Regions from separate parts of the Pantoea sp. Z09 genome, predicted to be linked through region 1. Evidence: predicted binding sites of a transcription regulator. Region 1 holds the regulator's gene; each other region holds the start of a gene.
The links. Region 1 encodes Fur, which represses iron uptake genes when iron is present. Its sites were predicted from a motif close to ATAATAATGAGAACNACTATCAA; they were not measured.
Positions count from the first base shown of each region.

Region 2: the regulator Fur is predicted to act here: its motif matches at 4,870-4,892, upstream of exbB (tol-pal system-associated acyl-CoA thioesterase).
Region 3: the regulator Fur is predicted to act here: its motif matches at 4,867-4,889, upstream of fes (enterochelin esterase).
Region 4: the regulator Fur is predicted to act here: its motif matches at 3,609-3,631, upstream of MC269_RS16375 (isochorismate synthase).

Region 1 covers NZ_CP092373.1:2,738,934-2,746,856, reverse strand. The annotation lists gene nagA (N-acetylglucosamine-6-phosphate deacetylase) at 1-502, opposite strand, end outside; gene nagB (glucosamine-6-phosphate deaminase) at 560-1,360, opposite strand; gene nagE (N-acetylglucosamine-specific PTS transporter subunit IIBC) at 1,690-3,717, shown strand; gene glnS (glutamine--tRNA ligase) at 3,880-5,547, shown strand; gene MC269_RS13120 (hypothetical protein) at 5,784-6,179, shown strand; gene fur (ferric iron uptake transcriptional regulator) at 6,241-6,684, opposite strand; gene fldA (flavodoxin FldA) at 7,039-7,569, opposite strand; gene ybfE (LexA regulated protein) at 7,705-7,923, opposite strand, start outside.
Region 2 covers NZ_CP092373.1:600,781-608,703, reverse strand. The annotation lists gene MC269_RS03075 (spore coat U domain-containing protein) at 1-387, shown strand, start outside; gene MC269_RS03070 (MFS transporter) at 384-1,703, opposite strand; gene MC269_RS03065 (alpha/beta fold hydrolase) at 1,956-2,861, shown strand; gene MC269_RS03060 (6,7-dimethyl-8-ribityllumazine synthase) at 2,965-3,402, opposite strand; gene exbD (TonB system transport protein ExbD) at 3,633-4,055, opposite strand; gene exbB (tol-pal system-associated acyl-CoA thioesterase) at 4,060-4,785, opposite strand; gene MC269_RS03045 (TRAP transporter substrate-binding protein) at 5,120-6,097, shown strand; gene MC269_RS03040 (TRAP transporter small permease) at 6,143-6,649, shown strand; gene MC269_RS03035 (TRAP transporter large permease) at 6,659-7,923, shown strand, end outside.
Region 3 covers NZ_CP092373.1:3,412,885-3,420,807, reverse strand. The annotation lists gene MC269_RS16335 (enterobactin synthase subunit F) at 1-3,348, opposite strand, end outside; gene MC269_RS16330 (MbtH family protein) at 3,341-3,559, opposite strand; gene fes (enterochelin esterase) at 3,600-4,811, opposite strand; gene MC269_RS16320 (TonB-dependent siderophore receptor) at 5,086-7,317, shown strand; gene pmrB (two-component system sensor histidine kinase PmrB) at 7,318-7,923, opposite strand, start outside.
Region 4 covers NZ_CP092373.1:3,423,360-3,431,282, reverse strand. The annotation lists gene MC269_RS16385 (isochorismatase) at 1-758, opposite strand, end outside; gene MC269_RS16380 ((2,3-dihydroxybenzoyl)adenylate synthase) at 776-2,392, opposite strand; gene MC269_RS16375 (isochorismate synthase) at 2,403-3,581, opposite strand; gene fepB (Fe2+-enterobactin ABC transporter substrate-binding protein) at 3,759-4,724, shown strand; gene entS (enterobactin transporter EntS) at 4,719-5,969, opposite strand; gene fepD (Fe(3+)-siderophore ABC transporter permease) at 6,147-7,103, shown strand; gene fepG (iron-enterobactin ABC transporter permease) at 7,100-7,923, shown strand, end outside.

The DNA of each region.
Region 1 (7,923 bases):
TGGTGATGACGTCGGCGTTATCGCACAGATAGCGCACCAGCGCCGGGTCGGGCAGGCGGATCAGATCGGGATTATGGGTGCCTTTTTTAGCTTTATTCAGCCACGGGCCTTCCAGATGCAGGCCGAGCGCCTGATTTTGATGCTGGCGCTTGTAGGCGCGCATGGTGTCGATGGCGCGCTTCATCAGCGCGTCGCTGCTGGTGATCAAGGTCGGCAGAAAGCTGGTGCAGCCCGATTTTTCATTGGCGCGCTGCATAATCTCCAGCGTCTCGACGCTCAGCGCGTCAATGTCGTCGTTAAACTGTACGCCGCCGCAGCCGTTGAGCTGTAAATCGATAAAGCCGGGAGCGATCAGCGCGCCGGAGACGTCGCGCAGCGCGATATCGGCAGGCAGCGCGTCGCGTGGACAGACACGCGCGATCAGCCCATCGGCGATAACCACCGCGTGGTTATCCAGAACTTCATGGCCGGTATAAATTCGGCCGTTTACTAATGCGTACATCGTGGTTCTCCCGGCTAAGCCCACCGCAGCGTAACGGCGGGCGTTTACAACATCGTCTTACACACCTTTCATATTTTCCGCTTCCATTTCGCGGAAATATTTCACGGTTTTCACTTTCAGTTCCATGGTAGCGGGCTCGTCGCACACCACCACCGATTTCGGATGCAGCTGCAGGCAGCTGATGGTCCACATATGGTTGACATTGCCTTCCACCGCCGCCTGCAGCGCCTGCGCTTTGACATGGCCGGTCACCAGAATCATCACCTCTTCGGCGTCCAGCAGCGTGCCGACGCCGACGGTCAGCGCATATTTCGGCACCTGATCGACGTCGCCGTTAAAGAAGCGCGAGTTGGCCACGCGGGTGTCGTGCGTCAGCGTTTTAATGCGGGTGCGTGAGGCCAGCGATGACGCGGGTTCGTTAAAGGCGATATGGCCGTCGTTGCCGACGCCGCCCATAAACAGGTGAATTTTACCCAGCGCACGGATCTTCTCTTCATACTGGCGACATTCTGCGTCAATATCTGGCGCATTGCCATTCAGAAGATTGATATTTTCTGGTTGAATATCAACGTGATCGAAAAAGTTGCGATACATAAAGCTGTGGTAGCTTTCCGGGTGCTCTTTCGGCAGGCCGACATACTCGTCCATGTTAAACGTTACAACATGCTTAAAGCTGACCTGGCCCGCTTTGTGCATCTCGATAAGATGCTTGTAGGCTTCCAGCGGCGTGCCGCCTGTCGGTAAACCCAGCACAAAAGGGCGGTCCGCCGTCGGGTTAAACGCATTGATGCGGTTGACGATATGGCGGGCTGCCCATTTGCCTACCTGTCCAGGCGTGGCCAAAGGAATAAGTCGCATGTTTCACCTCGTTCTGAAAAAAGAAAAGGGGGTAATGCAGTCATCGTTGCGGCTTCATCAGCGTGTAAGTTTCAGGCTGGTGCGTTGTACGATCGCTGCGTGCTGATATTTTTCATCATAAAATAAGTTGCTTTCGATCGCCAGTCGTCTCGATGATCATCCATGCTTTTTGGTGATAATTATCACAGAAGAGACGCGTATAATTTGCGAGGCGAATTAATTTATCATTACACTGCGCATCGTGAAGTGTAGTGTCTATCAACCCCTGCAGCTGACAATAAAAAGCACGCGGCGCAGGGCGACAAGCCAGTCTCATAGGGGGAAGGACAATGTTAGGTTACTTACAGAAGGTGGGCCGCGCGCTAATGGTGCCGGTGGCGGTTCTGCCAGCGGCGGCAATATTAATGGGGATCGGCTACTGGCTCGACCCAGACGCCTGGGGCGCGAGCAACGCGCTGGCGGCGCTGTTGATCAAGTCGGGCGCGGCAATTATTGAAAATATGTCGGTGCTGTTTGCAATCGGCGTGGCGTACGGCCTGTCAAAAGATAAAGATGGCGCCGCGGCGCTGACCGGCTACGTTGGTTTCCTGGTGGTCACTACGCTCTGCTCTCCAGCAGCGGTGTCGATGATCCAGAAAATACCACTGGATCAGGTGCCTGCCGCCTTCGGCAAAATCGAAAACCAGTTTGTCGGCATTATGGTGGGTATCCTGTCGGCGGAAGTCTATAACCGCTTCAGCCATGTCGAACTGCCAAAAGCATTGTCTTTCTTTAGCGGGCGACGCCTGGTCCCGATCCTCGTCTCTTTCCTGATGATCATTGTGGCCTTCATCCTGATGTATATCTGGCCGGTAATCTTTAACGCTCTGGTTAACTTCGGCGAACATATTCAGAAACTGGGTTCTGTCGGTGCAGGTATCTATGCCTTCTTTAACCGTCTGCTGATCCCGGTTGGCCTGCACCACGCACTGAACTCGGTGTTCTGGTTCGACGTGGCAGGCATCAACGATATTCCTAAATTCCTCGGCGGCGCGCAGTCTATCGCCAACGGCACCGGCATCGTCGGCATCACCGGTCGCTATCAGGCGGGCTTCTTCCCGATTATGATGTTCGGCCTGCCGGGCGCGGCGCTGGCAATCTACCACTGCGCGCGTCCGGAAAACCGCGTGAAAGTCGGCAGTATCATGCTGGCCGCGGCGTTTGCCGCCTTCTTCACCGGCATCACCGAGCCGCTGGAGTTCTCCTTTATGTTTGTGGCGCCGGTGCTCTATGTGATCCACGCGCTGCTGACCGGCATCTCGGTCTTTATCGCCGCCAGCATGCACTGGATTGCCGGTTTTGGCTTTAGCGCCGGGCTGGTGGATATGGTGCTGTCGAGCCGTAACCCGCTGGCGACCCACTGGTGGATGCTGATCCCGCAGGGCATCGTCTTCTTTGCCCTCTATTATGTGGTGTTCCGCTTCACCATTCAGAAGTTCAACCTGTTGACGCCGGGCCGCGAGCTGGCGGTAGCAGGCGATGAAAGCGACGGCTACGACGTCAACGTCGACCACACCGACAACGGCGAAAGCGCTACCGAATCGCTGGCGCGTCGCTATATCGGCGCGGTGGGCGGCTCCGACAACCTGACCGGCATCGACGCCTGTATCACCCGTCTGCGTCTGAACGTGAAAGACTCGGCGCAGGTCAACGAGTCGGTGGCGAAACGCCTCGGCGCCTCTGGCGTCATCCGCCTCAACAAGCAGAGCGTGCAGGTGATTGTCGGCACCCAGGCGGAGAGCATCGCCTCCGCCATGAAGAAAGTGTTGACCAAAGGACCGGTCGCCTCGGCGGGCAGTGCCCCGGCGGCGGCGCCAGTCGCGGTGAAGCCTCAGGCGGTGCCCGTCACCGCTAGCAAGACCCTCGCCACGCTGCTGGCGCCGGTCAGCGGCACGGTGGTGGCGCTGGAAGAGGTACCTGACGAAGCCTTCGCCAGCAAGGCGGTGGGTGAAGGACTGGCGATCCAGCCAACCGGCAAAAACGTGGTGGCGCCGATTGCGGGAACGGTGGTGAAAATCTTCGACACTAACCACGCATTCTGCCTGGAGACCGAGAGCGGCATTGAGATCGTGGTGCATATGGGCCTCGATACCGTGGCGCTGGGCGGCAAAGGCTTCAGCCGTCGGGTAGAAGAGGGCGCGACGGTAGCGGCGGGTGAGACGGTGCTGGAGATGGATCTCGATTTCCTTAACGCCAGCGCGCGCTCAATGATCAGTCCGGTGGTGGTCAGCAACAGCGAAGATTTCGCCGGGCTGACGCTGCTGGCGACCGGCACGGTGGTGGCGGGTGAAACCCCGCTTTACGAGGTAAAAGGCTAACGCCTTCTCTCCGTTGACGTAAAAAAAAGCAGGCAGGAAGCGATTCCTGCCTTTTTCGTTTTCGCGCCCTAACAAACCGGTTGTTTCCCTGCGACGCTTTGTGGATCATACTCCGTTACTTCGTGGTACACATCACCCGCTATACGTATTGAGGATTGAGAGATGAGTGAGGCTGAAGCCCGCCCAACTAACTTTATTCGTCAGATCATCGACGAAGATTTGGCGAGCGGCAAGCACAACAGCGTGCATACCCGTTTTCCGCCTGAGCCTAACGGCTACCTGCATATTGGCCATGCTAAATCCATCTGCCTGAACTTCGGCATCGCGCAGGATTATCAGGGTCAGTGCAATCTGCGTTTCGACGATACCAATCCGGTGAAAGAGGATATGGAGTTCGTGGAATCGATCAAGCGCGACGTGCAGTGGCTGGGCTTTGAGTGGAGTGGTAACGTTCGCTATTCCTCAGATTACTTCGATCAGCTTTATCACTACGCGGTTGAACTGATCAACAAAGGTCTGGCCTACGTCGACGAACTGACGCCGGAAGAGATCCGCGAATATCGCGGCACCCTGACCGCGCCGGGTAAAAACAGCCCGTACCGCGACCGCAGCGTGGAAGAGAACCTGGCGCTGTTTGAGAAGATGCGCAACGGCGAGTTCGCCGAGGGTAAAGCCTGCCTGCGCGCCAAAATCGATATGGCCTCCAGCTTTATTGTGATGCGCGATCCGGTGCTCTATCGCATCAAGTTCGCCGAGCATCACCAGACCGGCACAAAGTGGTGCATCTACCCGATGTACGACTTTACCCACTGTATCTCCGATGCGCTGGAAAACATCACCCATTCGCTCTGTACGCTGGAGTTTCAGGACAACCGCCGTCTCTATGACTGGGTGCTGGACAACATTACGATTCCGGTGCATCCGCGTCAGTATGAGTTCTCGCGTCTTAACCTTGAATATGCGGTGATGTCGAAGCGTAAGCTGACGCAGCTGGTGAGCGAAAAAGTGGTGGAAGGCTGGGACGATCCGCGCATGCTGACCGTGTCGGGCCTGCGCCGTCGCGGCTACACCGCTGCCTCTATCCGCGAGTTCTGCCGCCGCATCGGCGTGACGAAACAGGACAACGTGGTGGAGATGGCGTCGCTGGAGTCCTGCATTCGCGACGATCTCAACGAAAACGCGCCGCGCGCCATGGCGGTGCTGGATCCGCTGAAGGTGGTGATTGAAAACCTGCCGGCAGGCCATCATGAAACCATCACCATGCCGAACCATCCGAACAAGCCGGAGATGGGCACGCGCGATGTGCCTTTTGGACGCGAAGTCTGGATCGACCGCGCGGATTTCCGCGAGGAAGCCAACAAGCAGTACAAGCGACTGGTGCTGGGCAAAGAGGTGCGTCTGCGCAACGCCTATGTGATCCGCGCTGAGCGCGTTGCTAAAGATGAAGAGGGGAATATCACCTGCATCTACTGCACCTGCGACGTCGATACCCTGAGCAAAGATCCGGCTGACGGCCGCAAGGTGAAGGGCGTGATCCACTGGGTCTCTGCCGAACATGCGCTGCCGGCGGAATTCCGTCTTTACGATCGCCTGTTCAGCGTGCCGAACCCAGGCGCGGCGGAGGATTTCCTCACTACCATCAACCCTGACTCGCTGAGCATTCGTCAGGGATTCGTCGAGCCAGGCGTGCAGCATGCCAGCCCGGACGCGCCCTATCAGTTCGAGCGCGAAGGCTACTTCTGCGTCGACAGCCACTATTCTCGTCCGAACCAGCTGGTGTTTAACCGCACCGTGGGTCTGCGCGACACCTGGGCGAAAATCGGCGATTAAATTTTTGCGTTAACCGCATCATAAAATGATAACAGGGCGAGCAATCGCCCTTTTTTATGGCTGCCATAAGGGAACCGGCATGTTTTTATGCTACAGGCGATAATAATAACTTGTCGGACCAGTCTGGCAGTTATCTGAGTTAATGAAAATTAATCAATTTCCAGATGTGAATTTCATTTTTTCAGGTAGGCTATCCGCTCTCTAAAGAGGCTATGCGGGCAGATAAAGGATAACAAATGACGGCTCTTGGTCAGGAAGCAAAACACAGCGTGGTGGTTTTACATCAGCTGATCGAACGTATGTTTAACCAGCCGTCAGGCGAAGATGACACTTTCCACCTGCTGCTCTCCCATTTTCATCCCGATTTCCGCATGGTCACGCCGCAGGGCAGGCAGCTCGACCTGAATCAGACCGAAGAGCTGTTTCGTCAGCTGCAGGGGAAGCGCGAAGGCATGCGCATTGCCACCAGCGAACACGCGGTGATCTCGCAGCAAAAAGATGAGGTGACTATCCAGTATCGCGAACTGCAGATGATGAACGGCAGCGATCAAACGCGTATCGCGCTGGCGATCCTCGACTGCAGCACCTCCATTCCTCGCTGGCGCTACCTGCACGAAACCCTGGTCGCCTGACCGCCACCCATAAAAAAAGCCGGTATGCATACCGGCTTTTAGCATTACTGCATAGCACATATTACTGGTCGTGGAGCGTGTCGTCTTCGCGGCAATCGCCCAGCGCGCAGTGGCCATAGAGATAGAGGCTATGGTTGGTCAGCTTGATGCCGTGGCGGGTGGCGATGTCGCGCTGACGCGCTTCGATCGATTCGTCGCTGAACTCGATCACTTTACCGCAGTCGAGGCAGATCAGGTGATCGTGGTGATGCTGCTGGGTCAGTTCGAAAACCGATTTCCCGCCTTCAAAGTTGTGACGCGTCACAATGCCCGCATCGTCAAACTGGTTGAGTACGCGATAAACGGTCGCCAGACCAATCTCTTCGCCCATATCGATCAGGCGTTTATAAAGATCTTCCGCGCTGACGTGATGGCACTGAGGTTCCTGAAGCACTTCCAGAATTTTAAGTCTGGGCAGCGTGACTTTCAGGCCAGCCTTCTTTAATGCGGTGTTGTTGTCAGTCATGCGGATAGTGTCCTGTTACTTTGCTGGTTACTTGAGGCGCCTTGCCTTGAATGTCGTTCGGTGTCTATTCTCATTTGCGTCTCATTATAGAGGCGAAGCATTGAAATGAAAACCGAGGGAAACGCCTGAAATCAACACGGGCTGTAAGGAAATGCGTAACGGCGCCGGGCGGAGAAATGCAGGAGGTTCGTTATCATCTCGCTAACTTCCTGACCTCGCGGAAGAAATAAGCAGATAACCGATGTGGGTATTGTACAGAAACAGCGGTAAAAGTTAAAAATCTGTAGCTATTATTTCTATAGGAAAAACCTTTAACTCAATGTGAGCCAGCGCCCACATTGAGTATGTGGGTAATCAGGCTTCGATGATCGCCTGCAGCTGCAGCTCGTCATAGATCTGTTTTACCCAGGCGTCGACGCGCTGGCTGGTCAGCTCTGGCTGACGATCTTCATCGATGGCCAGGCCGAGGAAATGCTTGTCGTCCGCCAGGCCTTTAGAGGCTTCGAAGTGGTAGCCTTCGGTCGGCCAGTGACCGACGATTACCGCGCCGTTTGGCTCGATAATGTCGCGAATGGTGCCCATCGCGTCGCAGAAATATTCCGCGTAGTCTTCCTGGTCGCCGCAGCCGAAAAGCGCCACCAGCTTGCCGTTGAAGTCGATCTCCTCCAGCGTCGGGAAGAAATCGTCCCAGTCGCACTGCGCTTCGCCGTAATACCAGGTGGGAATGCCCAGCAGCAGGATGTCGAACGCTTCCAGATCTTCTTTCGTGCTTTTGGCAATGTCATGCACTTCCGCAACGTCTTTGCCCAGTTGTTTCTGGATCATTTTTGCAATGTTTTCGGTGTTGCCGGTATCGCTGCCGAAGAAGATGCCTACGATTGCCATGGGATCAATAACCTCTTAAATCCTGATAATGAGATGCATGCGCAGAGCGCACAATTAAGCGAATGATAGCAGAGCGGGCAACGGGGCGGAACTTGAAAAGGCGCGCCATTTGCTTCTGCGTGCGCTTTGCGCGGTTCAGTCCAGTTTGAGTTGCGCCAGCAGCATCTGTTCAATCAGTTCGCTGCGGCTGATATTGCGTTGCTCGGCCAGGGTGTTCAGCGCATCCACGGCTTCGCCGCTCATTTTGAGTTCGACACGGCGCAGCCCGCGCACTTTGTCGCGTTTTAGTTGATTGCGCTTATTGATGCGCAGCTGTTCATCACGCGAGAGCGGACTGGTTTTCGGTCGACCGGG
Region 2 (7,923 bases), 1.8 Mb from region 1:
GACTGCACCACCATTACCTCGCCCAATATCAGCTTCGGCAGCGCGCCGCTGGTCGGCAGCTTCTCCGCCGTGTCGCAGACGATTAACGTGGTATGCAGTAAAGGCAGCACCTACACGGTGGGATTGAGCAACGGCAACTACGTCAGCGGCACGCAGCGCCAGATGGCGAGCGGCACTAACCGACTGAGCTATGAGATTTACAAGGGAACCAGCAGCAACCGCTGGGGGCCGAGCAGCAGCGAGCGCTACAGCAGCGCCAGCTCCACCAGCGTCAGCAGCGATGGGCTGACGCGCGGCTACAGCTACACCGCGCGCATCCTCACCACGCAAAACACGCCGCCTGCGGGAGACTACACCGACAGCGTAGTGGTGGACCTCTCGTTTTAGATCGAGGCGCTGGCGACGGCAGCGCCGTGGCGTGCGCGATATTGTTTCACCATCCGGCCAATCAGCAAGGTGCCGATCAGGCCGCAGACGGCGGCGAAGGTGAGCCAGACGCCGGGCATCGCCTTATCGCCGGTGGCGTGGATCAGGTAGCTGGAGATAGCAGGCGTAAAGCCGCCGAACAGCGCGGTCGCCAGGCTGTAGGCGAGGGAAAAACCAGAGGCGCGCACCTCGGCGGGCATGATCTCCGCCAGATAGACCACCATTGCGCCGTTGTAGCTGGCGTAGAGAAACGAGAGCCACAGCTCCGCCTCCATCAGATGGGCGAAGGTCGGCGATCCCACCAGCCAGTGCAGCACCGGCCAGGTGGTGAGGATCATCAGCAGCGTAAAGGTAATCAACAGCGGACGGCGGCCGATGCGGTCTGACAGCGCCCCCATCAGCGGCAGCCAGATCAGGTTAGAGAGGCCAACGCACAGCGTCACCAGGAAGCTCTGCTTGTCGCTCATCATCAGCACGGTTTTGCCGAAGGTCGGGGTAAAGGCGGTGATCATATAGAACATCACGGTGGTGGTGACCACCATCAACATGCCCGCCAGCACCAGTGCCCAGTTACTCGCCAGCGAGCGCATAATCTGGCGCATGGTCGGATGCTGTTTACGCTGGCTGAAGGCTTCGGTCTCTTCCAGCATGCGGCGGATCCAGAACAGGAAAGGCACGATCATACAGCCGACGACAAAGGGAATACGCCAGCCCCACTCCGTTACCGCCTCTTTCGCCAGCAGATGGTTAAGCAGCAGGCCGAGCAGCGCGGCGAAGATCACCGCAATCTGCTGGCTGCCCGACTGCCAGCTGACGAAGAAGCCTTTGCGCCCTTTCGGCGCAACCTCCGCCAGATAGACCGAGACGCCGCCCAGTTCAACCCCGGCGGAGAAGCCCTGCAGCAGACGACCCAGCAGGATCAGAATCGGCGCGGCGGCGCCCAGCGTGGCGTAGCCCGGCACCAGCGCGATGGTCAGCGTGCCGATCGCCATCAGCCCCAGGGTCAGCAGCAGCCCTTTACGGCGGCCATGCTGGTCGATATAGGCGCCAAGCACGATAGCGCCCAGCGGCCGCATCAGGAATCCGGCGCCGAAGGTCATCAGGGTTAACATTAGCGAGGCAAATGGATCGTCGCCGGGAAAGAAGGTTTTCGCGATGGCGGTGGCGTAGTAGCCAAACACCATAAAGTCATACATTTCAAGGAAGTTACCGCTGGTAACGTTGAAGATGGTTCGGGCGCTGCCCTGAGGTTTTTGTAAAGACGACGTGTGGCTCATAGTGGCTTCCTGCGTTTTTCCTCCGTTTTAGCCTGACGGGCCTGGGATTAACGTGACGCGCCTCACCATTTCACTTTACAATACTGAAACTAACAGTAACAAACAGTTAACCTGGCAATTATGCAGCATTATTCACCCTTGTGCGCGCTCGCGCTGCCTGAGTCTGCTTTCAGGCGGTCGACAGGCAAGGTATTTGAAAAGGCGCAAAGCGATCAGCCGTGGCTTAAGCCGCTAACGTAAACAGAGGAAGTTATGCATATCACCACTCTCCGTGCACTATTCGCAGGAACGCTTTTACTCATGTCACTTTTATTCTCAGCATCCGCCGCTCAGCCTGTTACCCCACTTTCTCCCCACTCGCAGCGTATCTCTGTACAGACGCAGGGCGCAGGAACGGATGTCATCCTGATTCCAGGGCTGGCGTCGTCGCGCGACGTTTGGGCCGAGGTCGCAGCAGGTTTACGCAGCAACCACCGTGTTCATCTTGTCGAACTGGCAGGCTTTGCGACTACGCCGGCCATTTCCCGCCCAGAGGGAAAGGTCATCGCGCCGGCAGTGGAGGCCATCGCTGAGTATATCCAGGCCCAGCACATCCACGCCCCGGCGATCGTTGGCCATTCTCTCGGGGGAGAGATCGCCTTGATGCTGGGGGCGCGCTATCCCGACCTTGTCGGTCGTTTGATGATCGTCGATGCGTTGCCGTTCTATACGTTGATGATGGACCCTGCGGCGACCCGCGAAACGGCTGCCAGCCATGCCGCGGCTACGCGGGAGTGGCTACTGCAGCAGTCGCCGCAGCAGTTCGACGCGTTTCAGACAGCTTCCATAGCCCGTTTAGCCAGGACCGAGGCGGTGAGGCCCGCTCTGGTGGCAGCGAGCATCCATTCCGATCGCAAAACCGTTGCGGATGCACTGTATGAACTGATGATGACCGATTTGCGTCCCGAGCTTGGCCGCATTAAAGCACCGATGGAGATCGTATACGCGTATGACCCCTTATTCGGGATACCGGCAACCCGCGTAGAGGCGATGTACCATCAGGCCTATGCTTCTGCATCCGATATCCATTTCACGCGCATCGATGAGAGTTTTCACTTTGTGATGCTTGATCAGCCCGAGCGGTTCTTCAGCGCGGTTGAGGCGTTTTTAAAGGAGTAAAGGATGCGCAGCGCGCAAGCACCGCTGCTGGCACAAAGGGGAGTTTCGTCAGGAACAAGGTCCGCTATAAGTGAAAAGCGGACATTGCATCGGACGTTCAGTTTCAGTCAATCGCCAGGTTATGAATCGCCAGCGCTGCGCGCGCAGCTTCCTGGCCTTTTTTGATGAAGTGTTCGGTGTAGAAATTTTCCAGCGCTTCAACCGGCTGGAAGTTATGCGGCGTCAGTGACACTGAATAGACCGGCACGTTGGTGGTGAGCTGCACGTTCATCAGGCCGTCAACCACCGCCGCGGCAACGAAATCGTGACGATAAATACCACCGTCAACCACCAGCGCAGCGCAAACGATCGCATCGTACCGGCCGGTTTCAGCTAAACGCTTTGCCAGTAAAGGCATCTCAAACGCGCCGGGAACGTCGAACGTTTTTAGCTCTGCGTTCACCTCCTGTGCCGCTAATTCTTGTTTAAACCCTGCCAGCGCATTATTAACAATCTCTGCATGCCAGTTGGCTTTGATAAAGGCGATCTTAAAGTCTTTCATGGTTACTCCTGTCATATTTTATTTTTCCAGCCGCTGGCGAGAATCGGTCACTCTGGGCGATAGCCTGGTTCATACCTTACGTCTGATAGGTGCCAGCGACTATTCTATACGGTGCTGAGCGACAGCGACATTCAGGAAGTGCCGGTAAACATTAGCACTTATCACACCACGCCCGCCCAAAAAAACAAAAAAGGGCAGCCCGCAGGCTGCCCTTTTCTTATCCCAACCGCTTACTTCGCGGCGGTTTCCATTCCCATCAGGCCGATTTTCAGATAACCCGCGCCACGCAGCTTATCCATCGCGCTCATCAGCGTTTCATAATCGACCGATTTATCGGCCTGGAAAAAGATCGTCGTCTCTTTGTTGCCCTGAGTCTGGCTGTTCAAAACCTGAACCAGCGTCTCCGGCGTCACCTGATCGTTGCCGATATAAAACTGCTTATCCGCTTTAATCGACAGGTAGACCGGCTTCTCTGGCCGCGGCTGCGGCGCGCTGGTCGAGGCAGGCAGATTAACGCGAACATCCACGGTCGCCAGCGGCGCGGCCACCATAAAGATGATCAGCAGAACCAGCATAACGTCGATAAACGGCGTTACGTTGATCTCATGCATTTCGCCATCGCTTTCCAGGTCGTCGTTTAATCGCATTGCCATGACGTTAACCTACGCGTAATTTCTGAGCGGCCGGACGGGCATCAGCGCTTTTCGCGGTGAGATTGCCCAGGTCGATATCGCGGCTCTGCAGCAGCAGGATCTGCGCGGCCACGTCGCCCAGCGACGCCTTATAGCTCGCAATCATGCGCGCGAACACGTTGTAGATCACCACCGCCGGGATCGCTGCCACCAGGCCGATGGCGGTCGCCAGCAGCGCTTCGGCGATGCCGGGCGCGACAACCGCCAGATTGGTGGTCTGCGTCTGCGCGATGCCGATAAAGCTGTTCATGATGCCCCATACCGTGCCGAACAGGCCGATAAAAGGCGACACGGAACCGATAGTGGCGAGAAAACCGTTGCCGCGACCGGCGTGACGGCTAAAGGCGGCGACGCGGCGTTCCAGACGGAAGCTGGTGCGCTCTTTAATCCCGTCGGTATCCTCAACGCCCGCCGACAGCTCAATCTCGTTTTGCGCGTCATTCAGCAACACGGCGCTGTGGCTATGGCCTTTGAACTGCGCGGCGGCACGGGCGGCATCGCCCAGATTGCGCGCGTCGCTCAGCGCCAGCTGCTCTTGTTTCAGTCGGCGTTTCGCCGCGCTCAGCTCGGCAAACTTGCCAAAAAAGAGCGCCCAGGTCACGACCGACGCCAGTAACAGGCCGATCATTACCACTTTTACCACGATATCAGCATGTTGATACATGCCCCAAACGGAGAGGTCCGTTTGCATCAAGTCACTGGCTACCACGCTGCGTCTCCAACTTCATATGCAGGAATAATGGATAAGCGCGAATAATAGCAAAAAACGGGCGAATTGATAGTAGTTCTCATTACTATTTACAAACAGCGCAGCCGGTTGTTGCCCTTATTAGCGGCCTTTTATGAACCTTTTTAAGGGCATTTCAGAAATGTGATTTCCAGTATAAATTTATTAAAACATCGTTTCAAAATGTGAGCTTGTTCATTCAATCAACATTGTCGCATTTTCAACCAGCGCCATTTGCCTATTCTGGCAGCATCTGGATCGTTCCCCGTGCCCTCCTCTACCTGCCTGGAGAAAAATAATGAAAATGAATAAATGGATGCTTGCCGTTTCCGTCTCCGCTGCGCTCGGCCTGAGCGCCACCGCCGCGTCGGCGAAGATGCTGAAAGTGGCGGAAGTGCAGCCCGCCGGCTATCCCACCGTGGTGGCGCTGCAGCATATGGGCGACAAGCTTAAACAGGCCACCGACGGGCGGCTGGAGATGCGCGTCTACGCAGGCGGCGTGCTGGGCGACGAAGATCAAACCTTACAGCAGGTTCAGCTCGGCGCCATCGATATGATCCGCGTCTCGCTGGCGCCGGTCACCACCATCGCGCCGGAAACCAGCGTGCTGACGCTGCCCTATATCTTCCGCGACGTCGAGCATATGCATAAGGTGCTGGACGGCGAGGTCGGCAAGCAGATCGTTGAGAAGTTTGACGCCGACGCCAACGCACGCATGGTGTTTCTCGGCTGGACCGACGCCGGCGAACGCAACATGATCACCAAAAAGCCGCTCAGCAAGCCCGAAGATCTCAAGGGCATGAAAATCCGCGTGCAGAACAGCGCCATCTCGCTGGCAACGCTAAAAGCGATGGGAGCGAACCCGGTGGCGATGGGCGTCAGCGAAGTGTTTAGCGCCATGCAGACCGGCGTGGTAGACGGCACCGAAAACAACCCGCCCACCTTCGTTGCCCACAACTACCTGCCGGTGGCGAAGTACTACACCCTGACCGGCCACTTTATCCAGCCGGAGATGATCCTGTTCTCGAAAAGCGCGTGGGCGCGCCTCTCGCCGGACGATCAGGCGCTGCTGAAAAAACTCGGCAAAGAGGCGCAGGATGAAGAGCGCCAGCTCTGGGCCACCTACACCCAGCAGTCGATCGAGAAGATGAAAGCGGGCGGCGTCACCTTTCAGGAGACCGACCGGGACTACTTTATGAAAGCCACGCAGCCGGTGCGCGATGAGTTCGGCGGTAAATATCGAGATCTGATGACGCAGATCGCCGACGTTAAATAACCTCCCCCGCCGCGCGTCCTGCGCGGCGTTATTCAGGTAACGCATATGACCCGATACTCTCGTCTGATGGATGGGCTCTACCTGCTGTGCATGGGCATCGCCGCCGTCGCGCTGCTGATTATGGTGACGGTGATCCCCATCGGCATCTTCGCCCGCTATGTGTTGAACGGCGCGCTGGCGTGGCCCGAACCGGTGGCCATCGTCTGCATGATTATTTTTACCTTTATCGGCGCGCCGGTGGGCTTCCGCGCCGGCACCCATATCTGCGTCTCGATGGTGACGGATCGCCTGTCGCCCGGCGCGCAGCGTCTGATGCTGCGCCTGTGCGATCTGCTGATGGTGGCGACCTGTTTGATTATCTTCCAGGCGAGCTACAGCCTCTGCGCGGCGATGTGGATCCAGCCGCTCGCCTCGCTGCCGTCGGTGACCTACGGCGAGATGTATTTGCCGATCCCCATCGGCGCGCTGTTTACCCTGTTGTTTGTTATCGAGCGGCTGCTGAACGGCGATCAAAGCCAGCGGCCGGTGGTGGTTTTAGGCGGCACCCATTAAGGAGCGACCATGGACGCATTGATATTGATCGGCAGCCTGGTTGTGCTGCTGCTGTTGGGCTTTCCCGTCGCCTTCGCCGTGGGCCTCAGCGCCTTTATCGGCGCCTGGTGGATCGATCTGCCGCTCGAAGCGGTGGTGATTCAAATCACCAACGGAGTGAATAAATTCTCGCTGCTCACTATCCCCTTCTTTATCCTGGCGGGCGCGATTATGGCGGAGGGCGGCATTGCGCGACGGCTGGTGAACTTCGCCTATATCTTCGTCGGCTTTATTCGCGGCGGGCTGTCGCTGGTGAACATCGTTGCCTCGACCTTTTTCGGCGCCATTTCCGGCTCGTCGGTGGCGGACACCGCTTCGATCGGCTCGGTGATGATCCCGCAGATGGAGCAGAAAGGCTATCCGCGCGACTTCGCCGCAGCGGTCACCGCCAGCGGCTCGGTGCAGGCGGTGCTGACGCCGCCCAGCCATAACTCGGTGATCTATTCGCTGGCGACCGGCGGCGTGGTGACCATCTCCTCGCTGTTTGTCGCCGGCATTTTTCCCGGCCTGCTGCTGGGGCTCTGTCTGATGGTGATGTGCCTGGCCTTTGCGCGCAAGCGCGGCTATCCCAAAGGCGAGCGCATTCCGTTTCGCCAGGCGGTGAAGATCTTTTTCGACGCCTTCTGGGGCCTCTTCACCATCGTCATCATTCTGGGCGGCATTCTCTCCGGCATTTTTACCGCGTCGGAGTCGGCGGCGATCGCCTGCCTCTGGGCCTTTTTCGTTACCATGTTTATCTACCGCGACTTTAAGTGGAACCAGCTGCATATCCTGCTGTTCCGCACTATCAAAACGGTGACCATCGTGATGGTGCTGATCGCCTTCGCGGCGGGCTTCGGCGCGGTGATGACCTTTATGCAGCTGCCAACCATTATTACCGACGCCTTTACCAGCCTGTCGGACAACAAGTACGTCATTCTGATGTGCATTAACGTTCTGCTGCTGGTGATCGGCACGCTGATGGATATGGCGCCGATCATTCTGATCCTGACGCCGGTGCTGCTGCCGGTGGCGACCGCGCTGGGCATCGATCCCGTGCACTTCGGCATGATCATGATGACCAACCTCGGCATCGGCCTGATTACCCCGCCGGTGGGCACGGTGCTGTTTGTCGCCAGCGCGGTAAGCAAGCAGAAGATTGAGCAGGTGGTGGGCGCGATGCTGCCCTTTTACGGCATCCTGTTTCTGGTGCTGATGCTGATCACTTACATCCCGGCCATCTCCCTCTGGCTGCC
Region 3 (7,923 bases), 670 kb from region 1:
CGCCTGACTGAGCGGGCCGCTGGCGTCAGGCGACTGAATGCCGACGATAGACCAGCGCGCGTCGAGATAGCGCTGCAGAATGCTGAACTGCCAGGCGAAGCCCGACGCCGGATGGAAGCAGAACAGCGTCGGCCCGCTGCCGCGACGCAGCGGCAGCACCGGCTCGAAGCCGGCGGTTTGCGCCGCCTGCGTATCGCTCAGCAGCGCCGCCAGCTTCTCTACCGTCGAGGCGACCATGATCTGACCGACGGAAACCGGCTGCTTCAGCGCGCGCCGCAGCTGCGCCGCCAGCCGCATCGCCAGCAGCGAGTGGCCGCCGAGGGCGAAGAAATCCTCCTGCGCGCCGACGCTGTCGCGTTCCAGCAGCGCGGCGAAGGCATCTGCCAGCTGCGTCTCCAGACCCGGCAGCGGCGCGCGGCTCGCGTCGCCCGCGCGGCTTTGCGGCAGCGGCAGCGCTTTGCGGTCCAGCTTGCCGTTGCTGCTGAGCGGCAGTGCCTCCAGCGCGACGATCGCCACCGGCACCATATGCGCGGGCAGCTGCTGCGCCAGCGCGGCGCGCATCGCCTCGGCGTCGATAGGCCGATCCGCCACCACATAGCCGACCAGCTGACGCGCGTCGCCCTGCTGCGCGCCGGCATTGCCCAGCACCACCGCATGGGTCACCGCCTGCTGCACGCCCGGCAGCGCCGCCAGCGCATGGTCGATTTCGTTCAGCTCGATACGCTGGCCGCGGATTTTCAGCTGATCGTCGCTGCGGCCCAGATATTCCACCGCGCCGTTCGCCAGCCAGCGCGCCACGTCGCCGGTGCGGTACATGCGCGTGCCGTTGCCGTAGGGATCGGCGACAAAACGGCTGGCGGTAAGGTCAGGGCGATCGAGATAGCCGTGCGCCAGCTGCACGCCGGTGAGATAGAGATCGCCCGCGACGCCTGGCGGAACCGGCTGCAGACGCGTGTCGAGGATGCGCAGGCCGGTGTTCCAGACCGGGAAGCCGATCGGCACGCTGGCGCCTTCCACTGCCGCCAGCTCCGGGCCGAAGGCGGGATAATAGCTGACGTCCACCGCCGCTTCGGTCGGGCCGTAGAGATTATGCAGCGGCGTTTGCGTCAGCATCTCCCACTGGCGCGACAGATCCGCCGGCAGCGCCTCGCCGCTGCAGAATACGCGACGCAGGCTGGCGCAGCGCGCTACCGCCTCCCTGTCCTGCAGCGAGGCGACAAACGCTGCCAGCATCGAGGGAACAAAGTGGGTAGTGGTGACGCGATAGCGCGCAAAAAGCTGCTGCAGCGCGTCGGGATCGCGGTGCGCCTCCGGCGGCGCCATCACCAGCTGCGCGCCCGTCAGCAGCGGCCAGAAAAATTCCCACACTGAGACGTCGAAGCTGCTGGGGGTCTTCTGTAACACCACATCTGTGGCGTCGAGCGGATAGCTCGCCTGCATCCACAGCAGACGGTTGACGATCGCCTCATGGCCGACCAGCACCCCTTTCGGCCGACCGGTGGAGCCGGAGGTATAAATAATGTAGGCGCCATCCTGCGGGCGCGGCGCCTGGCTCAGCGCGCGTTCCGCCGCCGCAGGCAGCAGCGCGTCATAGAACAGCGGCTCGATCGGCGCCAGCGCGGCAAAGCGCGTCGCCAGCTCGCGGCAGGTGATCAGGGTTTTCGGCGCGGCATCCTCCAGCATCATCTGCAGGCGATCGTCGGGATAGCCGGTATCGAGCGGCAGATAGGCCGCGCCGACGCTGACGATCGCCTGCAGCGCCAGCGAGAGAAAGACCGCGCGCGGCAGCGCCACGGCAACGATATCGCCGCGCTGCACGCCGCTGGCGACCAGCTGCTGCGCCAGCGCCTCGACCTGCTGACGCATCTCGCGGTAGCTGAGCTGATGGCGATCGTCCGCCAGCGCGGGAGCGTCCGGCGTGCGCTGCGCCTGCGCCTGCAGCAGGCTGCTCAGCGTGGCCGCCGGCAGCGCCTTCGCGGTCTGGTTGATCGCAGCCAGCTGCAGATGCTCCGCCTCGGTCAGCAGATCCAGCTCGCCGCAGGGGCGATCCGGCTGCGCCGCCAGCTGCCGCAGCAGCAGATCGAAACGGCTGGCGTGCCGCGCCAGCGTCTCTCGCTGATAGCGCTCAGCGTTGGCCAGCAGCTCCAGCGTTAGCTCGCCCTGTTCGCTGATATAGATGGCGATCTCGAGGTCGCGCACCGGTCCTGATGCCAGCTGGTGCGTGATGCCCTCCACGCCGTTAAAGTCGAGCTGATAGTCGAACATCTTCAGGTTGATCACCGGGCCGTAGAGCGGATCGCCGTCGCCGAGGCGGCCTGCATCGCGCTGCACCTGCTCGGCGTCGAAGCGCTGATGGCGGCGCATCTTTTTCACCTCGGCGGCCAGCTGCTGCGCCAGCGCGCTGAGCGGCTGGTCGGGACGGTAGCGCACCGCCATCGGCAGCACGTTAATCACCGGTCCGGTGGCGCAGAGCGCCGCCGAGCCGATGCGGCGCATAAAAATAAAGCCGGCGGCGAAATCGTTCTGGCCGCTGAGGCGCGCCAGCCAGAGCGCCACCAGCGCAAAGGCGGCGTCGGCCGCGCTGACCGCCATCTGCTGCGCCAGCGTCTGGAAAAGATCACGGTCCAGCGAAACGCTGTGGCGCAGCAGCGCGGTGCTGGCGGGCTGTCCGGCCAGCGGCAGCGGTGAAAGCGAGGCGGGCGGCGGAAGCTGCGCGCTCTTTTCGCGCCAGAAGTCGCGGTCCCGCTGCCAGCTCGGCGACGCCTGATAGCGCTGATACTCCTCTACCACCTCGCTGAACGGGGTAAACGGCGTCGGTTCCGGCGTCTCGCCGCGCAGCCACGCGCTGTAAATATTGGCGATGCGGCGCGTCAGGGCGGTGAAGCTGAAGCCGTCCACCACCAGGTGATGATAGCGCTGATACCAGAACCAGCGCTGCTCGCCGAGGCGCATCAGCTGGTGATGCCAGAGCGGCGCGCCGCTCAGCACGCGCAGATCGCCGGACATATCGGCGCGCATACGCGCGCGCGCCGCGGCGTCGGGATCGGCCTCCTGACGCAGATCGACGATCTCAGGCAGCGTAAAACGCTGCGGCGCCAGCCACTGCACCGCTTCGCCCTCATGCTCGCCGAACGCCATATTCAGCGTATCAGCCTCCTGCATCCCGGCGACGATCGCCTTGCTCAGCAGCGCGCCGTCCAGCGCGCCGCGCAGCTCGACAAAGTGGGCAACCGCGTAGGCGTTGGTCTGCTGCGACAGCTGATCGGCCATCCAGATGCCGGGCTGCGCCGCCACCAGCGGCAATATTTTCTGATCGGTATCAAGGGGATTCATCAGCATCTCAGACATGGTCGCTCCGGTTCGCGGTGGAATGAGCCGGGCGAATATCGCGCCAGTTCGCATTGAGCCAGCTCAGGCACGCCGTCTGCGGCTGCGGGCCGAAGACGCTGCGCCAGCCGGCGGGCAGGGCGCGAAACGCGGGCCAGAGGCTGTACTGCTGCTGCGCATTCTGCAGCACGAAACAATCCTGCTGCGGATCGTCGAAGGGATTAGGTTGCATATCGGTCTCCTGCCCGCAACAGTCGGGCTAGCCAGGCGATTTAAAGAAGATGTTGCCACATTGCTTTCAGTCCGTTGAGCAGACCGCCGCGCCAGCAGAGCGCGTCGTGACCGCCGTCGACCGGATGGAAAATGACCTGATGTCCTGCGGCGGACAGGTCCTGTTGGAGTTGTTGGTTTGCTTTAAAAATCAGGTGCTCGCGGTGTCCCGCCTCCAGATAGAAACGCGACGACGCGTGACAGTAGTCGCCCTGCTGTAGCTGCTGGATCAGCCTGCCGTTGGGCTCGCCGCGCGCAGGCCACCAGAACGAGCCGGAAAGGCTGATGGCGCCGCCGAACGTCTGCGGCCAGTTGAGCACGGCGTACGTCGACGCCAGCCCGCCAAAGCTCTGGCCGCTGACCAGCGTCTCGGCGGCGCTGACGCGGTGCGGCGCCCAGCCCTGCAGCTGCGGCAGCAGCTCTTCCTGCAGCGCCAGCCAGAAGTCGGGATTACAGGGCAGCTCGCGGCTGCGGTGTTCGCGATCGATGATATCGATCATCACGTAGACCGCCGGCGGCAGTTCGCCGGCGTCGGTGAGCTGCTGTAGCGGCCAGGCGATCGGCATGCTATTGGCCCAGAACTGGCCGTCCAGCAGCAGCGCCAGCGGACGTTCGCTCGGCTGCACCTCGCCGGTGGCGTAGATCCAGACCGAGCGGCGATTGCCGAGGCGCGCGCTCTGCCAGATATGGTGCTGAAGCGGCAGCGTCGGCGCGCGACCGCTGTCGACTGCTTCCCAGACGCGCTGATCGGGCGCGTCGGGCAGATGCAGCGGCGACACGCGCATGCCGCGTCCGCCTGACCAGCCGCGCAGCGGATTAAGCGGATCCTGTTGCGCGGTGGGGAATTTCTGGCTCCACCAGGCGCGCAGCGTCGCCATATCCGCTTCGCCGTCGAAGTCAGCAGGATCGCTGTCAGGCATCAGGCAATAGCTGCCGCGCCAGCTGGCAGGCAGCCGGGTGCGCCAGAACCAGACGTCGGTGCCGGGGATATGATCGAAGCTTTGAGGCGCGGCGCGCTGATGATGATCGGTAACGCCGGTGATATTGATCCAGACGCGGCGGGTGGACGAGGTGGTTTCGCTTCCCTGCGGATCGCGCCAGAAGAAGGTGACGTCGCATGCGCCGTCGCGGGCGGGTTCAATCAGGGGCAGGCCCTGCTGCTGTAAAGTCTGCCACCAGGCGTCACTGCCGGTTTCATTCGTTAACCACGTCATAAATGCACTATTTACTGGACCCGATGCGCGCAGCGTTGCGCAGATGTTATGAATAATACTATTGATAATTATTTGCATTTGCAATAGGGTGTTTCCCGCTCCGACACCAGGAGCGCGCGCGTTCCGCCAGCCTCATCAGCCTGTGTTGTCAGGTGGATGTTCCGCGAAGGAGGGCCTGGGTGCGGCTGGAATGCTTGCTTGCAAAGAATGACTCTTTCACCGGCGCGCCCGCAGGAGACATCTGGTTTCCGCCGGCAATCCAGGAACATAAAAAATGCCTAAATTATCCCGTTTGTCATTAGCCATTCTGATTGAACTCGGCCTTGCCGCCACCAGCGTGCAGGCTGCCGACACCAGCACCTCTTCTACTTCGCACGACGACACGCTGGTGGTGAGCGCCGCGCAGCAGAACCTGCAGGCGCCGGGCGTCTCCACCATTACCGCGGACGAGATCAAAAAGCGTCCCCCTGCGCGCGACGTGTCGGAAATTATCCGCACCATGCCGGGCGTCAACCTGACCGGCAACTCCACCAGCGGCCAGCGCGGCAACAACCGTCAAATCGACATTCGCGGCATGGGGCCGGAGAACACCCTGATTCTGGTGGACGGCATGCCGGTCTCCAGCCGCAACTCGGTGCGTCTCGGCTGGCGCGGCGAGCGCGATACGCGCGGCGATACCAACTGGGTGCCGCCGGAGATGATTGAACGCATCGACGTCATTCGCGGCCCGGCGGCGGTGCGCTACGGCAACGGCGCGGCAGGCGGCGTGGTGAATATCATCACCAAAAAATATGATGACCAGCAGTGGCACGGCTCGTGGAACGCCTACTACAACGTGCCGGAGCACAAAGACGAAGGCGCCACGCGCCGCACCAACTTCAGCCTGGAAGGGCCGCTGGGCGACGACGTCAGCTTCCGCCTCTACGGCAACCTGGCGAAAACCCAGGCGGACGCCTACGACATCAACGAAGGCCACGCGGCGGAGCGCACCGGCAGCTACGCCGGCAGCTATCCGGCGGGCCGCGAGGGGGTGGTGAATAAAGACATCAACGCCATGCTGCGCTGGGCGTTCGCGCCGATGCAGGCGCTGGAGTTCCAGGCGGGCTACAGCCGCCAGGGCAACCTCTACTCCGGCGACACCCAGAACACCAACACCAGCGCGCTGGTGAAAAGCCTCTACGGCAAAGAGACCAACCGCCTCTACCGCCAGAATTTCGCCGTGAAGTGGACCGGCGCCTGGGACAACGGCATCAGCACCAACACCTATGCGCGCTATGAAAATACGCGCAACTCGCGCATCAACGAAGGGCTGGCCGGCGGCACCGAAGGCATCTTCTCCAACAGCGGCTTCAACACCATCCAGCTGGACGACGTGCTGCTGCACAGCGAGATCAGCGTGCCGTTCGAACTGCTGGTGAATCAGACCGCGACCTTCGGCACCGAGTGGAACCAGCAGCGCATGAAGGATCCCTCGTCGACCACGCAGGCCGCCTCGAACGGCTCGGTGCCGGGCATCTCCAGCTCTGGCCGCAGCCCCTATTCGCAGGCGGAAATCTTCTCGCTGTTCGCCGAAGACAATATGGAGCTGACCGACAGCACCATGCTGACGCCGAGCCTGCGCTTCGATCACCACTCTATCGTCGGCGATAACTGGAGCCCGTCGCTTAACCTCTCGCAGGGCTTAGGTGACGACTTCACGCTGAAGATGGGTATCGGCCGCGCCTATAAAGCGCCGAGCCTCTACCAGACCAACCCTAACTATCTGCTCTACAGCAACGGACAGGGCTGCGCTGCCAGCACCGGCGCCTGCTATCTGCAGGGCAACAAAGATCTGAAAGCGGAAAACAGCATCAATAAAGAGATTGGGCTGGAGTGGAAGCATGAAGGCTATCAGGCGGGTCTGACCTGGTTCCGCAACGACTACCGCAACAAGATCGAGGCGGGCTATGCGCCGTCCGGCAAAGCGTCAAACGGCACCACCGACATCTATAAGTGGGAGAACGTGCCGAAAGCGGTGGTGGAAGGGCTGGAAGGCACGGTGAATATTCCGGTGACCGAGAGCATCGCGTGGAACAACAACTTCACCTATATGCTACAGAGCAAGAATAAAGAGACCGGCGATCGCCTGTCGATTATTCCCGACTATACGCTGAACTCCACGCTGAGCTGGCAGGCAACCCAGGATCTGTCGCTGCAAACCACGCTCACCTGGTACGGCAAGCAGGTGCCGAAGAAGTATGACTACAAAGGCAATGCGGTCACCGGCAGCGCCACCGAAGAGGTCAGCCCTTACTCGGTGGTCGGCATGAGCGGCACCTATGACGTTAATAAGTACGCCAGCGTGACGGTCGGCATCGACAACCTGTTCGATAAGCGCCACTTCCGTCAGGGCAACGCCCAGACCACCGGCAACGCCACCACCAATTCTTACCTGTATGGTGCGGGCGCGAATACCTACAACGAATCAGGCCGGACTTACTACGTCAGCCTGAACACGCAGTTCTAATCAGTTAAGCCGCAACGGCAGCACGCAGCGGGCGATAAGTCCGCTGCGATCGCTGCGATTGATGAGCTTCAGCTCGCCATAGTGCATCTGCAGGATGCGCAGCACAATATTTAGCCCCAGCCCGCTGCCGCCGTAGCGCTGATCGCGTCGGCGAAACGCTTTGGTTAGCTCCTCCGCCGCATCGGGATCGATGCCGGGTCCTTCGTCCATCACGCTCAGAATGATATTGCCGTCGCGCGCTTCCAGCGTAATGGTAATCTCGCTCTCCGCAGGACTGTAGCGCGAGGCATTCTCCAGCAGATTGCGCAGCAGCAGACGCAGCAGCACCGGTTCGCCCTGGCTCGGCGCCACCTCTGAATCTGGCCAGCGCAGCCGCTGCTGACGCTGATCGGCCAGCTCGCGCATTTCCGGCTGCAGCGGCTGCAGAATGTCCGCCTGCCAGTGAATCGGCTGCGCATGGCCGCTGGCTAACGCCTGGCTGGCGCGCGCCAGCATCAGCAGCTGTTCCACGGTGTGCATCAGCTGATCGATGCGCGCCACCAGCATCTCGCTGTGCGGCACCCCTTGCTGCTGCAGCAGTTCAAGATGCAGGCGCAGGCCGGCGAG
Region 4 (7,923 bases), 680 kb from region 1:
CAGCGCGCCGCCAGCGCCATCACGCGCACCGAGTCGAGGCCGTAGTCGATCAGGTTTTCACTATCTTCCGGCACGTCGTCATCCTCCAGCAGCGGCAGGATCAGCGCGCGCAGATCGTCTTTGCTGAGCGGCAGCGGCATCAGATCGGCGGTCATCACCACTTTACCGCTGCGGCCGGCGGTGTAGGTCAGCGCCATCATATGCTCTTCGCGGCTGAAGTCGGCCAGCGCGTCGGCCACCATAAAGGGCTGGATGTTACGCATAAAGGCGTCGGTGGCGGTAGTCAGACAACCAATGTGGGCGTACACGCCGGTGATGATCAGCTGATCGCGCCCCATCTCCTGCAGGATCGACTCCAGCGGCGAGCGCACGAAGGCGCTGTAGCGCCACTTGGTCAGCACCTGATCGTCGGCGTCGGGCGCCAGCGCATCCACGATCTTCTGCTGATCGGGGTGTTTGTTCAGGCCCGGTCCCCACATATCGTTCAGCAGCGCGCGATCTTCATCGCTCTGCTGGTTGGGCTGCGCGGTGTAGAACACCGGAATGCCCTGCGACTTGCAGTACGCGCGCAGGCGAGCAATGTTCTCCACCACCTGATTGACCAGCGGGCTGTTTTCGCCCCAGAAGTTAAGAAAGTAGGCCTGCATATCGTGGATCAGCAGCGCGGCGCGCTGTGGCTCCAGCGTCCATTTCACCTTGTTGGCGGGCAGCTCGGCGGCGGCAGGCAGCGAGTATGAGGTCAGTTTTGGAATAGCCATAAAATCTCCGGAACAGGTCAGGCTTGCGCTTGTTGATCGGCAAGCTGTTGGCGCAAACGTTTCTTGTCTACTTTGCCGACGGGCGTCAGCGGCAGTTCATCCACGCAGGTAATGCGATCGGGCAGTTTATATTCGGCGACGCCCAGCTCGCGCAGATGGCGACGCAGCGCCACCGGTTTGATCGGCTGACGCGCGACGATAAAGGCGCAGCTCTTTTCGCCCATCAGCTCGTCGTGCATCGACACCAGCGCCGCATGGATCACCTCGGGATGGCGCTGCAGCAGGTTTTCGATCTCTTCAGCGGCAATCTTCTCGCCGCCGCGGTTGATCTGATCTTTTTCGCGGCCCTGCACGGTAATGTAGCCCCGCTCGTTAATCTCAATCAGATCCCCTGAGCAGTAGAACCCCTCGGCGTCGAAGCTGGCCGCGTTGTGCGCCGGGCTTTTATAGTAGCCGCGGAAGGTGTAAGGGCCGCGCGTCATCAGGCGGCCAATGGCGCCAGCTGGCAGCGGGTCGCCGTTTTCGTCCGCCACCCACACCTCATCGTCGGGCGAAATCGGACGGCCCTGAGTGGTGAGGATGGTTTTTTCGTCGTCGTCGAAGCGAGTGTAGTTCACCAGCCCTTCCGCCATGCCGAACACCTGCTGCAGCTGGCAGCCGATTTCGCGCTGAATGCGCGCCGCCAGGGTTTCGCCCAGCTTTGCGCCGCCGACCTGCATGCGCTGCAGCGACGTCAGCGCCTGATTGCTGCCCCATTCATTAATCGCCTGCAGCCAGAGGCTGACGGCGGGCGGCACCAGGCCGGTGTCGGTCACGCGATGCTTTTCAATCAGCGGAAAACAGTTCGTCGCGCTGGGATCCTCCGCCAGAATCACCTGGCCGCCCGCATAGAAGACGCCGAGCGCGCCAGGAGAACTCATGGCGAAGTTATGCGGCGCGGGCAGGGCGATAAGATAGCGCGTATCAGCGCTGACCGCGCAGATCTCGTCGCTAGCGCGAATGCTGTAGTAGTAGTCGTTATGGGTGCGCGGGATCAGCTTGGGCGTGCCGGTGCTGCCGCCGGAGAGCTGGAAAAACGCCACTTCGTCGGCGGCGGTCGGCGTCGGCTGGAAGTCGCCCGCCGCTTCGGCCATCAGCGCCTCCAGGGTATTTTCCGGCTGGCTGTCGTTGCGCAGGATCACCTGACGCAGCGACGGGCAATCGGCACACAGCGCGTCGATAAAGCCGTCGTCGGCAAACAGCGCATGACGGCGATCGGCGATCAGCAGCGCAGGCTCGATCTGCGCGGCGTAGGCCTGCAGCTCGGTGCGCTGGTGGCTGAACAGCGCATAGACCGAGGCGACGCCCAGCTTAAACAGCGCAAAGACGGTGACGTAGAAATCCGCGACGTTGCCCAGCTGCACCAGCGCGGTATCGCCGTTTTTCAGCCCGCGACGCTGCAGCGCCGCGGCCAGGTTGTCGCTGCGCTGCGCCAGCTGGCGGTAGCTCAGCTGCAGATCGCCTTCGATAACGGCGATGGCGTCGCTCTGTTGATGACGCGCGAGGATATTGGTCATCGGCACATCCAGCCAGTAGCCTTTCTCGCGGTAGCGCGCCGCCAGATCGTCTGGCCAGCGGTGATAGGGGATCGACATGGTATTTCCTTTATTGCAGTCCAAAAGCGCGCAGCATGGTGTCGAGTTTGACACCGGTCTCGCGCCATTCTGATTCCGGTTGCGAATCCGCCACAATGCCCGCGCCGGCGAACAGGCGCACCCGCGCGCCGTGCACGGTGCCGCAGCGGATGGTCACGACCCATTCGCCGTTGCCCTGTTCATCGCACCAGCCAACGATGCCGCCGAACAGCTGGCGCTCAAACGGCTCCAGCGTCTGGATCAGCTGCTGGGCGCGCTGGTGCGGAAAGCCGCTCAGCGCCGGTGTCGGATGCAGCAAACAGGCGAGCGACAGCGCGTTTTCCCGCTCGTCGCGCGCTTCGCCGTCGATCTGCGTCGCCAGATGCCACAGGGTGGCGGTGTTGAGCAGCGAGGGCGTGGCGGGCACCGAGAGCAGGCGGCTGCGCGGCTGCAGCACATCGCGCATCGCGTCGGTCACCAGCTTGTGCTCGTGACGATCTTTCGCTGACTGCATCAGGGCGTCGCCAGCGGCTTTGTCGCGCTGCGCGTCGGCGTCGCGTCGCGCGGAGCCGGCGAGCGGGCAGGAGCTGAAATCACCTCCCTGCTTGCGCAGCATCAGTTCCGGGCTGGCGCCAACCAGCGATCCGCCCTGTGGCAGCGGCAGATGGAATTGATACGTATTAGGGTTTTGCGCCACGATGCGCTGCATCAGCGCGGCGACATCCACCGGCTGTTCGGTGACGATATCCATCAGGCGCGACAGCACCGCTTTATCCAGCTCGCCGCGCTGCGTGGCGGCGACGGCCTGCGCCACCATCGCGGTAAAGACGTCATGCTCCGGCACGGCGGCGCGACGACGCACCTGCGGCAGCGGCGCCTGCGCGGCCGGCAGCGCAGCCTGCAGATCGGCGCGGTTAAAGGTTTGATGCGATTCAGGGATAAACAGCGCAGCGGGCTGCGTCACGTCGAACGGGATGGCGCCGACCAGGATCGGCTGGGCGATGCCCTCTTTTTTCGCCGCCGCGAAGTGACGCCGCAGCTGCTGTTGAAACTCGCCGTCCAGCGCGTCGCCATCGGTCACCGGGGTGGTGACGGTGGTGTAGCAGCCTTGCGTAGCGATACTGCGCCACGGTGATGTGAAGATAAATCCCCGACAGAGCGCGGAGAAATCCTGGAGCAGGGGATTTCCAAACGTCAACGTTTCCACCATAATTTTCACCTATAAATGATAAGATAACTAATAATGATTATCATTTGTATTGTGGCCCTGTAACCTACGTTGATTACGCTGGAGTGTCAATAAATTCGCGGCGTTCAGCGCACGCGCCAGGCGTGATTAGGAAAATTTACGGGGCGATCTCTTACAGCAAAAGGTGGACGGAATCTTATGATTAAGCGGAGTTTTCTGACGGTTGCCGCGCTGGCGCTCGTCACGCTGCTGGCCAACCCTGACGCGCGCGCCGAGGGCGGCTGGCCGCGCACGCTGCACAGCGCCAGCGGCAGCGTTACGCTGCAGCAGGCGCCGCAGCGCATCGTCTCGACCAGCGTGACCCTGACCGGTTCGCTGCTGGCGATCGACGCGCCGGTGATCGCCAGCGGCGCAACCGCGCCAGGCAGCCGACTGGCGGACGAGCAGGGCTTTTTCCGCCAGTGGGGCGACGTCGCGAAGCGTAAACAGCTCAAGCGCCTCTATATCGGCGAGCCGAGCGCCGAAGCGGTGGCCGCCGAAGCGCCCGATCTGATTATCGTCAGCGCCACCGGCAACGACTCCGCCATCAAGCTGGTGGATCAGCTCTCGGCCATCGCGCCGACGCTGGTGGTGAACTATGACGATAAAAGCTGGCAGCAGCTGGTGACGCTGCTTGGCGAGGCGACCGGGCATGAGGCGGACGCGGCGGCGCGCGTGAAGGCGTTTGACGCGCAGGAAGCGGCGCTGAAGCAGAAAATCGCGCTGCCGCCGCAGCCGGTCTCCGCCATGGTGTTTAACGGCGGCGGCCGCGCGGTGAACCTCTGGACCAGCGAATCGGCGCAGGGCAAGCTGCTGGAGCAGCTCGGCTTTACGCTCGCCGTGCCGCCTGCGGGCCTGCAGCAGACCCACAGCATGGGCCAGCGCAAAGATATTATTCAGCTCTCCGGCGAGAACGTCGCCAGCGGCCTGAACGGCAAGACGTTCCTGCTGTTCGCCGCCGAGGATCAGACCGCGCAGCAGCTGATGCAGAACCCCTTCCTGGCGCAGACCGCGGCGGTGAAGCAGCAGCAGGTTTACGCGCTGGGCGCAGATACGTTCCGGCTCGACTACTACAGCGCCACGCATCTGCTGACGCGTCTGGAACAGCTGTTCGTTAAATCATAACGCCTCTTCCGCCAGCGCCGGCGCTGGCGGCTGATAGCGGCGCAGCCGCGCCATCGCTATCCACATCATTCCGCCCAGCAGCGCCGCGCCGAAGCCGAACAGCGCGGCGGCCTGCTGCGGCAGCAGCCAGGAGCCCATTGCGCCAATCATCGCCGCGCCGATCGCATCGCCGGTGACGTTCTGCGCCGTCCACAGGCTGTTGATTCGGCCCAGCAGCGCATCGGGCGTCAGCGACTGGATCAGCTGATACTGCACCAGGCTGTTTACCGCGCTGAAGTAGCCGAACGCCGCCAGGCACGCTAGCCCGAGCGCGAACTGCGGCATCAGGCTGAACAGCCCAAGCGCGAGAAAAGCGGCAATGGCGCTGCCTAAAATCAGCCGGCCGGGCTGCGGCGAATTCGCCAGCCGTCCGCTGGTCAGCGCGCCCAGCGCCGCGCCGAGCGGCACGGCGGCGTACATCAGGCCGAGTTCGTTGAGGCTGACCTGCCAGTGCGGCGCCAGCGCCGGATAGAGCACGCGTACCGCGCTCGCCAGCGTCACCAGCGCGCCAATCAGCGCCGCCATGCCGACCAGCGGCGCGGTAAACAGAAACTGCACGCCGCTGGCGAGCGCCCGCAGCGGATGCTCGCGCGGCTGAGGCGGCGGCGGCATCAGCGGCAGCCGCAGCAGGGTTAACACGGTGAGCAGCGTGCCGAAGGCGGCGAGGCCGTAGTTCCACGCCGCGCCGCCGTGCGCCAGCACCAGACCGCCGACCGCGGGCGAGAGAATGGCGCCGAAGCGCACCGTCAGCATGGTGATGGCGCCCGCCTGCATCAGGTTCTCCCGTCCCACCAGCGCCGGCGTGGCCGCCAGCAGCGCGGTGACGCCAATTGCGCCGAAAAAGCCGTCCCACAGGCCGAGCAGGAAAACCGCGGCGACCGACGGGGTCGGCAGCGAGGCGTTGATCGCCAGCGCTACGAAGCCGAGGCCGCAGGTGGAGCGCGCAATCAGGATCAGGCGCTTGCGCTCATAGCGATCCGCCAGCACGCCGCCGGTGAGCAGCCCGACAAACATGCCCGCGCCCGCCAGGGTAACGGCCAGCCCGACCAGCGCGGGCGAGCGGGTCAGCTGCTGGATCTGCACCGGCACGGCAATCGCCAGCATGCCGAGTGCGACGATAGAGATAAAGCGGGCGATAAAGACGGCGCGAAAAGCGGGATGGGTCTTCAACAGGCTGAGATCGATCAGATGGGAGGGTTTGTTCATTTGTTCGCCTTTTGCTGCGGTTTTCCTCGTTATGGTCGAGGCGAATCATGGTAACATACAAAAATACGAGTAATAACGATAATAAGTATCATTATCAAATTGACGCGCCCGCGGCGTCAGTGAACAGTGAAGGTTCGGAACGTTATGCGCCAACTCACCGTAATAGCCGCCTCAGGGATGCTGCTGTTGCTCTTGATCGCGCTCAGCCTGATGCTCGGCGCCAAATCGATCCCCATTCATACTCTCTCTCTTGCTCTGACCAGCCACTGCGACAGCGCCGACTGCGTTATCCTGCGCGAAGCGCGTCTGCCGCGCACCCTCGCTGGCCTGCTGGCGGGCAGCGCGCTGGGACTGGCGGGCGCGCTGATGCAGAGCCTGACGCGCAATCCGCTCGCCGATCCCGGCATTCTCGGCGTCAACGCGGGCGCTGGCTTCGCCGTGGTGCTGGGTATCGCGCTGTTCGGCGCGGATTCGCCCGCTGACTGGCTCGGCTTCGCCTTCGGCGGCGCGCTGCTGGCGTCGCTGCTGGTGGCGCTGACCGGCGCGCTGGGCGGCGGCCGGGTCAATCCGGTGCGGCTGACGCTGGCGGGCGTGGCGCTGGGCGCGGTGCTGGAAGGGCTGACCTCCGGGCTCTCTCTGCTTAATCCTGATATTTACGATCATCTACGCTTCTGGCACAGCGGCTCGCTCGATATCCGCAGCTTTGCCGTGCTGCGCGCCACCTGGCCGGCGGTGGCGGTCGGCGCGCTGATCGCGCTGCTGCTGTCGCGCGCGCTTAACAGCCTGAGCATGGGCGGCGATCTGGCAACAGCGCTCGGCACGCGCGTGGCGCGCACCCAGCTGCTGGGGCTGCTGGCTATCGCCCTGTTAAGCGGTGCCGCCACCGCCGCCGTTGGCCCTATCGCGTTTGTCGGGCTGATGACGCCCCATCTGGCGCGCTGGCTGTGGGGCAACGATCACCGCTGGATGCTGCCGGGCACGCTGCTGATCACCCCTTGCCTGCTGCTGGCGGCCGATATTCTGGGGCGGGTGATGGTGCCCGGCGAGCTGCGCGTGTCGGTGGTCACCGCGCTGCTCGGCGCGCCGATGCTGATTGTGCTGGTGCGTCGCAAACTGGGGAGAGGGCAGATATGAGCCGGGCGACGATGCAGGCCATCTGGCTGCTGGCGGCCTGCGCGCTGCTGGCGTTTTTCGGCGTGACGCGCGGCGCGCTGCCGATTTCGGGCGCGCAGCTGTGGCAGTTATTCACCGGCGAGGCGGCGCGCAACGTGCAGCTGATCGTGCTGGAGTGGCGGCTGCCGCGCGTGGCGATGGCGCTGCTGATCGGCGCGGCGCTGGGCGTCAGCGGCGCGATTTTTCAGTCGCTGCTGCGCAACCCGCTCGGCAGTCCCGATATTCTCGGCTTTAATACCGGCGCCTACAGCGGCGTGCTGGTGGCGCTGGTGCTGTTTCATCAGAACAGCGAAATCGTGACGCTGGCGGCGCTGCTGGGCGGCGTGCTCACCGCGGGCGTGGTTTACCTGTTTGCCTGGCGCAACGGCGTCGAGACCTTTCGGCTGATTATCGTCGGCATTAGCGTGCGTGCGCTGCTGATGGCGCTCAACGGCTGGCTGATTATCAGCGCCTCGCTGGAGGCGGCGCTCAGCGCGGGGCTGTGGAGCGCCGGATCGCTGAACGGCATCACCTGGGCAAAAGCGGTGCCGGTGATCGCGGTGCTGCTGGCGGCGCTGCTGCTCACCGCGCTGCTGGCGCGCCGTATGCGGCTGATGGAGATGGGCGACGACACCGCCTGCGCGCTGGGCGTGCCGGTGGAGCGCAGTCGCCTGTGGCTGATGCTGATCGGCGTGGTGCTGACCGCCGCCTCGACCGCGCTGGCCGGGCCGATTTCGTTCGTTGCGCTGCTGGCGCCGCAGATCGCCCGTCGCCTGTGCGGCGGCATCAAAGGCGCACTGCC